Regions from separate parts of the Micrococcus sp. HMSC067E09 genome, predicted to be linked through region 1. Evidence: predicted binding sites of a transcription regulator. Region 1 holds the regulator's gene; the other holds the start of a gene.

Region 1 (4,061 bases):
CCCGGCAACGAGGAGGACCCGCCCCAGCTCTACGTGGCCCCGCTCTCGGTGGCCGGCAAGCTGCGCGAGGGGCTGTTCGGCGCCGCCACCACTGTGCTCACCTCCGCCACCCTGACCGTGGGCACGGGCGAGCGCCGCTTCGACTCCGTGGCCGGGGACGTGGGCCTGGCCGGACCAGACGCGCCGAGGTTCACGGTCGCGGACGTCGGCAGTCCCTTCGACTATCCGCGGCAGGGGGTGCTCTACGTGGCTCGCCACCTTCCTAAGCCGGGCCGCTTCGCCTCCGAGGAGTCCCTGGACGAGCTCGAGCGGCTCATCACCGCCTCCCGCGGCGGGGCGCTGGGCCTGTTCTCCTCCCGCCGGGCCGCCGAGGACGCCGCCGAGGCCATGCGCCGCCGGTGCGGGAAGGACATCGAGATCCTCTGCCAGGGCGACGCCACCCTCTCCGCGCTGGTCAAGCAGTTCGCCGAGGAGCCGGATACCTGCCTGTTCGGCACCATGAGCCTCTGGCAGGGCGTGGACGTCCCGGGCCCCTCGCTGCGCCTGGTGGTGATCGACCGCATCCCGTTCCCACGTCCGGACGACCCGCTCTCCCTGGCCCGCACCCGTGCGATCAGCAGCCACGGCGGCAACGGGTTCATGGCGGTCTCCGCCACCCACGCCGCCATCCGCCTGGCCCAGGGCGCCGGCCGTCTCATCCGCTCCGTGCAAGACAGGGGCGTGGTGGCCGTGCTCGACTCCCGTCTGGCCACCGCCCGCTACGGCGGCTTCCTCGCCTCGGCCCTGCCGGACTTCTGGCGCACCACGGACCCGACGGTGGTGGAAGGCGTCCTCGGCCGCCTCGCCGCGTCCGTGGATCAGGACGGCTGACGCCGCCTTCCCGACGACGGCTCCTCACCTGCACGAAGCCCCTCACCCGGATTCCGGGTGAGAGGCTTCGTGGCGCCGGGCGGTGCGGCTCAGAGGGCGCGGAGCACGGTGACGACGCGGCCCATGATCGTGGCGTGGTCTCCCAGGATCGGCTCGTAGGCGGTGTTCTGCGGCAGCAGCCAGGTGTGGCCGTCGCGCTGGCGGAAGGTCTTCACGGTGGCCTCGTCGTCCAGCAGGGCGGCGACGATGTCCCCGTTCACGGCGGTGTTCTGGCGGCGGACCACCACCCAGTCGCCGTCGCAGATGGCGGCGTCCACCATCGAGTCGCCGGAGACCTTGAGCATGAACAGCTCGCCCTCGCCGGTGAGGCGGCGGGGCAGTGCCATGACGTCCTCGACCTGCTGGTCGGCGAGGATCGGCCCACCGGCGGCGATGCGGCCGACCCACGGCACGGGGACGGAGTCTCCCTCCTCCGTGCCGGTGTGCCACGTGGGCAGCGCCGAGACCACGGCGTCGCCGTCGGCGGACGTCGCGCCGGCTGCGGCCTCACCGGCGGCCTCGCCGGAGGCGGCCAGGAGTGTCCCGTCCTCGTCCCGCAGCACCTCGAGGGCACGGGGGCGGCCCGGGTGGCGGCGCAGGTAGCCGAACTGTTCGAGGCGGGTGAGCTGGTGCTTCACGGAGGAGAGTGAGCCCAGGCCGGCGGCGTCGCCGATCTCGCGCATGGACGGCGGGTAGCCGTGCTCGGCGATGGACGCGCGGATCGTCTCCACGATCGCGCGCTGGCGCGGCGTGAGGGTCTGCGGCGTCCCGGTGGGGTGCTCAGGGGGCTGAGGAGTGGCCATGGCGGTCCGTTCCTGCTCGGCGGCGTCGGCGGTGTTCCCTATCGTGTCCGCCCCTCGTGGTCTGCTGTCCGGCGTCACCTGGAGAGGGTCGTCCACGGGCGGAACCCGTGGCTCGACCGTAGCCCAGGAGACCGACCGGTTCAAAGATATGTTCGAACTCGGCATGGCGCGTCTCGAAGACGTGTGCTAGAAAAGTGTTCGAACAGATCGAACGGATGTTCGAACAGCCTGCTCCGGCAGGTGGAAAGGCAAGGCAGCACCATGAACGCTCGCACCCGCTCCGTCACCCGCACCGGCACCGTCCAGGCTGCCGACTGGCGGCTGAACCGCCGCGGCCGCTTCGTCCTGCGCGGCCTGCCCGTGATGGTGCTCGCGGCCGTGCTCACCGCTCTGGCGGCCACGGCCCTGTCCATCACCCTGTCCCCGGCGGCCGTGTCCTCCAATCAGGCCGGCGCGGAGCTGGAGAAGGTCACCGTGATGCCCGGTGACAACCTGTGGGACATCGCCGGCCGTGTGGATCCGGCGGCCGACCGCTTCGCCACCATGGAACGCATCACCGAGCTCAACGGCCTCGAGGGCCGCACCCTCGAGACCGGCGACGACCTCTTCGTGCCGGCCATGGCCGACTGACCCGTTCGTGCCGGCCATGGCCGACTGACCCGCCCGTGCCGGCCATGGCCGACTGCACCGGCTGGATCCCTGCACGTCGTGCCCCCCGATCCCTTCATGTCCTCCTCTTGCGCAGGAACGATCCCGCGGCTCCCGGCTGATCACAGGCCTGCTCCAGACCCCGCCGCCGCCCGGCGTGCTTCCCCCTCTGTCGCTGCCCGCGCCCTCGGGCGTCACGCGGCGGCCGCCGGCGGCGGCGGTTCCTAGACTGATCGCCATGACCGATCTGGACGCCCTCCCGCTCCGCGAGTCCCTGAAGGGGCAGAGTCCCTACGGTGCGCCCCAGCTGGACGTCACCGTCGCGCTGAACACCAACGAGAACACGCATCCGGTGCCTCCGATCGTGGCCGACGCCATCGTGCAGTCGGTCGCCCGGGTCGCCGGCGGTCTCAACCGCTACCCGGACCGTGAGTTCGTGGAGCTGCGCGAGCGTCTGGCGGACTACCTCGGCCACGGCCTCACCCCGGAGCACCTCTGGGCGGCCAACGGCTCCAATGAGGTCCTCCAGCAGATCCTGCAGGCCTTCGGCGGCCCGGGCCGCTCCGTGCTGAGCTTCCTGCCCTCCTACTCCATGTATCCGCTGCTGGCCTCCGGCACGGACACCGAGTTCATCGACGGCGGCCGCGCCGCGGACTACGCGCTCTCCGCCGAGCACGCCGCGGCCTGCATCCGCGGCCACCGCCCGAACCTCGTGTTCCTGGCGTCCCCGAACAACCCGACCGGCACCGCGCTGTCCCTGGACACCATCCGCGCCGTCTACGACGCCACGGAGGAGGTCGCGGCCGCGGGCGGCCCGGCCGCCATGGTCGTGGTGGACGAGGCCTACGCCGAGTTCGCCCTCGCCGGCACCGAGCCGGCCCTCACCCTGCTCGAGGGCCGCCCGCGCCTGGTCGTCACCCGCACCATGTCCAAGGCCTTCGCCCTCGCCGGCGTCCGCCTCGGCTACATGGCCGCGGACCCGGCGGTCTGCGACGCGCTTCGCCTTGTGCGCCTGCCCTACCACCTCTCCGCCGTGAACCAGGCGACCGCCAACGCGGCCCTGCAGCACGTGGACGCACTCCTGGAGACCGTGGAGGAGATCAAGGTGCAGCGCGACCGGATCGTGGACACCCTCCGCGACTACGGCCTCACCCCGGCCGTCTCGGACTCGAACTTCGTGTTCTTCGGCGGCCTCGAGGACGCGCACGCCGTCTGGCAGGGCCTGCTGGAGCGCGGCGTGCTCGTCCGGGACGTGGGCATCCCGCACCATCTGCGCGTCACCGCCGGCACCGAGGAGGAGACCACCGCGTTCCTCACTGCACTGGCCGAGGTGCTCGGCCGCTGAGACCGAGGCGGCACCGCACCGCCCGCCTCCGTACGATGGGAGGCGATTCCCCGAACCGCCCGATCGCCCGGCCCGTCGCCGGCGACCGCACCCAGAGAGGACCGCCGTGGCAGCAGAGCTCGTCTCCGGACGCCGCGCCCGCATGCAGCGCACCACCAGCGAGTCGGACGTGTACGTCGAGATGGACCTCGACGGCACCGGCACCGCCGAGATCTCCACCACCGTGCCGTTCTACGACCACATGCTCACGGCGCTGTGCAAGCACTCGCAGATGGACCTGACCGTCCGGGCCACGGGCGACACTCACATCGACGTGCACCACACGGTCGAGGACGTCGCCATCACCCTCGGAGAGG
Region 2 (4,061 bases), on a different contig from region 1:
GGCGCTGGGAGAAGAGTTCGTGCAGGCGCGCGTCCTCGCCGGTGAGGCCGGACGCGTCCACGGCGGCCACGCGCTCGGCCAGGCGCGGGTCCAGCAGCAGGGCGTCCTCGTGGGCGGCCAGCTCCGGCATGAGCTCCTCGGACAGGGCCTGGCGGGTGTCGGTGCCGTCGGCGCTGACGAGGGTGAAGAACATGGCGGCGGAGCGGCGCAGCAGGTCGCCGGTCAGCTCGAACGCGCGCACGGTGTTCTCGAAGGTCGGGGCCTCGTCCGAGGCCAGGATCGCCTCGACCTCGCCCCGCTGCGCAGCCATGCCGGCGCGGACGGCCTCGGCCAGCTGTGCGTCGGAGACGGCGGCGAAGTCGGGGAGCCCGTAGGGGAGCGGAGAAGGGGAGGAGAGAGGGTGGTCGGCGGGCAGGGAGATGCCCTGCGTCATCTGCGGTGAGTCCATGGGCGCAGTCTAGGTGCCCGGCCGGCCCGTCCCCTCCGGCCGCCCGCGCCGGTCGGCCTGCCGCCGGTCGCCGAGCACCGACGCGCTCCTGTGACGCGCGCCCGCGGTCGGACCGGGCCGCGCCGCTAAGATGGTGCGCCGAGACATCCCGACGTCGCCGAACCGCGAAGGAGCATCATGGCCGGTCATTCCAAGTGGGCCACGACCAAGCACAAGAAGGCCGCGCTCGACGCCAAGCGTGCCAAGGCCTTCGCCAAGTACATCAAGGGCATCGAGGTCGCCGCCCGCGCCGGAGGTCCCGACCTGGCCGGCAACCCGGCCCTGGACCTGGCCGTCTCCAAGGCGAAGAAGAACTCCGTCCCCAACGACAACATCGACCGCGCCATCAAGCGCGGCGCCGGCCTGACCGGCGAGGTCGTGGACTACACCGAGATCATGTATGAGGTGCGCGGCCCGTCCGGCTCGGCCCTGATGGTGGAGTGCCTCACGGACAACAAGAACCGCGCCGCCTCCGACGTGCGCGTGGCCGTGACCCGCAACGGCGGCACGCTGGCCGACTCCGGATCCGTGGCCTTCCTGTTCGCCCGCAAGGGCGTCGTCCGCCTGCCGGCCGAGGGCAACACCGAGGACGGCCTCCTCGAGGCGATCCTCGAGGGCGGTGCGGACGCCGAGGAGGTCCAGCAGGACGGCGACGTGTTCGAGATCGTCTCCGAGGCCTCCGACCTGCGCGCCGTGGCCGAGGCCCTGGACGCCGCCGGCATCGAGTACGAGTCCGACGAGGCCGAGTTCCTGCCGTCGATGAAGGTGGAGCTGGAGGACGCCAAGTCCGCCGCGACCTTCCTGAAGCTCGTGGATGCGCTCGAGGAGCTGGACGACGTGCAGAACGTCTACTCCAACGTGGACATCCCGGAGTCCGTCCTCGCCGAGCTCGACGAGGACTGATCCGACTGGCGGAACGAGTCGGCCACGGCACCCTGCGCGTCCTGGGCGTCGACCCGGGACTGACCCGCTGCGGCATCGCCGTCGTGGAGGTCGACGCGCGGCGCCGCGGACGGCTCGTCCACGTCCGGGTGTCCGGCACGCCGTCCGACGCGCCGCTCCACGAGCGACTGCTGCACCTGGACCGGGAGGTCACCGAGGTGCTCGAGCGGTACGCCCCGCAGCGGGCCGCCGTGGAGCGCATGTTCGCCAACAACAACACGCCCACCGTGCTGGGCACCGCCCAGGCCGCCGGCGTGGCCATCACCGCCGCCGCCCGCTGCGGGCTGGAGGTCGGCCTGCACACCCCGTCCGAGGTGAAGGCCGCCGTCACCGGCCACGGCAACGCGGGCAAGGAGCAGGTCACCGCGATGGTCACCCGCATCCTCGGCCTCGACGCCCCGCCGCGTCCGGCCGACGCCGCCGACGCGATCGCCCTGGCCCTCGCCCATGCCTGGCGCGGCACCGCCCTCGGCCGGGCCTCAGGGCAGACCGGCCTGGCCACCGGCTCCATGACCTCCCGCGGCGGACGGTCCCGGTTCGCGGAGGCCGCCGACTCCGCCGGGCGCCGGCCCGTCGGCGCGGGGACGTCGCTGACCAGGGCGCAGGAGCAGTGGCTGGCCGCCGAGCGCTCCGGGGCGGCCACGGGCGCCGCCCGCCGCCGCTGACGCCGCCCCTTCCCGACGACGGCCGCGCACCCGGCGCGGTCCCTCGCCACGGCCTGCGGTCGGGTGCGTCCGGGCACCGAGCCGTTCGATAGTATGTTCGAACGCCGGCGGTCCGAATGTGTCCGTCCGGAGAAAGGACCTGTGCCGTGATCGCCTCCCTGACCGGGACCGTCGAGTACGTCGGACTGGACCGCGCCGTCATCGTCTCCGGCGGCGTCGGCCGCCTCGTGTTCGCCACGCCGCAGACCCTGTCCGCCCTGCACGAGGGACGCGAGGCGTGTGTGCACACCCACCTGGTGGTGAAGGAGGACTCGCTCACGCTCTTCGGGTTCGCCACCCGTGCCGAGCAGGAGGTCTTCGAGATCCTCCTCGGCGCCAACGGCGTCGGCCCACGCCTGGCCCTGGCCGTGCTGGCGGTGCACCCTCCTGAGGCGGTGCGCGTGGCCGTCGCCCAGGAGGACGAGAAGGCCCTGACCCGGGTGCCCGGCATCGGCCCGAAGCTGGCGAAGAAGATCCTCGTGGAGCTGGCCGGCAAGCTGGCCCCGACCGGCGCCGAGACACCCGCCGAGGCCGCGCAGGACCAGGTGCCCGCGGCGCCGGCGGAGGACTGGCACGCGGACGTCGTCGAGGCGATGGTCGGCCTGGGCTGGTCCGAGAAGGAGGCCCTCAAGCGCGTCGAGGCCACCCTCGCGGCCCACCCCGAGCTCGACGAGGGCCGGGACGTGGCCGCCCTGCTCCGCGCCACCCTGCGCGACGTCGGTGCCGCCGCCACCGTCCGGAGCGGCCGATGAACGGCGGCGGAACCGACGCCGGGGACCGGGGCGCGGACCGCGTCGTCGCCGGGGACGCGGGGGAGGACGAGCGCCGCCTCGAGGCCGCGCTGCGTCCGAAGCACCTGGACGAGTTCGTCGGCCAGCAGCGCGTCCGCGAGCAGCTGGACCTGATGCTGGGCTCTGCCCGCCTGCGTGACCGCGCCGCGGACCACGTGCTCCTGTCCGGACCGCCCGGGCTCGGCAAGACCACACTGGCGATGATCGTGGCCGCGGAGATGAACGCCCCGCTGCGCATCTCCTCCGGGCCGGCCATCCAGAACGCCGGCGACCTCGCGGCGATCCTCTCGTCCCTGACCGAGGGGGAGGTGCTGTTCCTGGACGAAGTCCACCGCATGTCCCGTCCGGCCGAGGAGATGCTCTACATGGCCATGGAGGACTTCCGGGTGGACATCGTCGTCGGCAAGGGCGCCGGCGCGACCTCCATTCCGCTGGAGCTGCCGCCGTTCACCCTGGTCGGGGCCACCACGCGCGCCGGCCTGCTGCCCGGGCCGCTCCGCGACCGCTTCGGGTTCACCGGGCATCTCGAGTTCTATTCGACCGAGGAGCTCGAGCTCGTCCTGCGCCGCTCCGCCCTGCTGCTGGACATGGACGTCACCTCCGCCGGCTTCGCCCAGATCGCCTCCCGCTCCCGGGGCACGCCGCGCATCGCCAACCGGCTGCTGCGCCGCGTGCGCGACTGGGCGCTCGTGAAGGGCCTGACGACCGTGGACGCCGAGGCCGCCGGCCGGGCCCTGCACATGTACGACGTGGACGAGCGCGGCCTGGACCGCCTCGACCGTGCCGTCCTGAACGCCCTCTGCACCGTCTTCGACGGGGGACCGGTCGGCCTGTCCACCCTCGCGATGGCCGTCGGCGAGGAGACAGAGACCGTCGAGACGGTCGCGGAGCCGTTCCTCATCCGCGAGGGCCTGGTCGGCCGCACGCCGCGGGGCCGTGTCGCGCTCCCCGGAGCCTGGGAGCACCTCGGGCTCCCGGCCCCGGAGCGGGGCTGAGCGGAGCGGGCCACATGCCCAGGCCAGGCGCCACGGACAGGTGCCTGGCCGTCGTCGGGCATCAGACGCCCTAGACTGGTCTGCACTGTGCGCACCCCCACACCCCGGACGGGTGTGCCTGCGCACGTCCTCATCCCCGACG

Evidence for each region. Region 1 encodes LexA, which represses DNA repair genes until DNA is damaged. Its sites were predicted from a motif close to TCGAACANNTGTTCGA; they were not measured.
Region 2: a site for LexA is predicted at 2,180-2,195, ahead of ruvA (Holliday junction branch migration protein RuvA). Genes of this name have one in related genera too.

The regions. Positions count from the first base shown of each region.
Region 1 covers NZ_KV809446.1:35,903-39,963, forward strand. The annotation lists gene HMPREF2863_RS08150 (ATP-dependent DNA helicase) at 1-870, shown strand, start outside; gene lexA (transcriptional repressor LexA) at 960-1,712, opposite strand; gene HMPREF2863_RS08165 (LysM peptidoglycan-binding domain-containing protein) at 1,974-2,342, shown strand; gene HMPREF2863_RS08170 (histidinol-phosphate transaminase) at 2,599-3,705, shown strand; gene hisB (imidazoleglycerol-phosphate dehydratase HisB) at 3,848-4,061, shown strand, end outside.
Region 2 covers NZ_KV809443.1:95,617-99,677, reverse strand. The annotation lists gene HMPREF2863_RS07340 (M3 family metallopeptidase) at 1-448, opposite strand, end outside; gene HMPREF2863_RS07335 (YebC/PmpR family DNA-binding transcriptional regulator) at 626-1,390, shown strand; gene ruvC (crossover junction endodeoxyribonuclease RuvC) at 1,423-2,094, shown strand; gene ruvA (Holliday junction branch migration protein RuvA) at 2,241-2,885, shown strand; gene ruvB (Holliday junction branch migration DNA helicase RuvB) at 2,882-3,919, shown strand.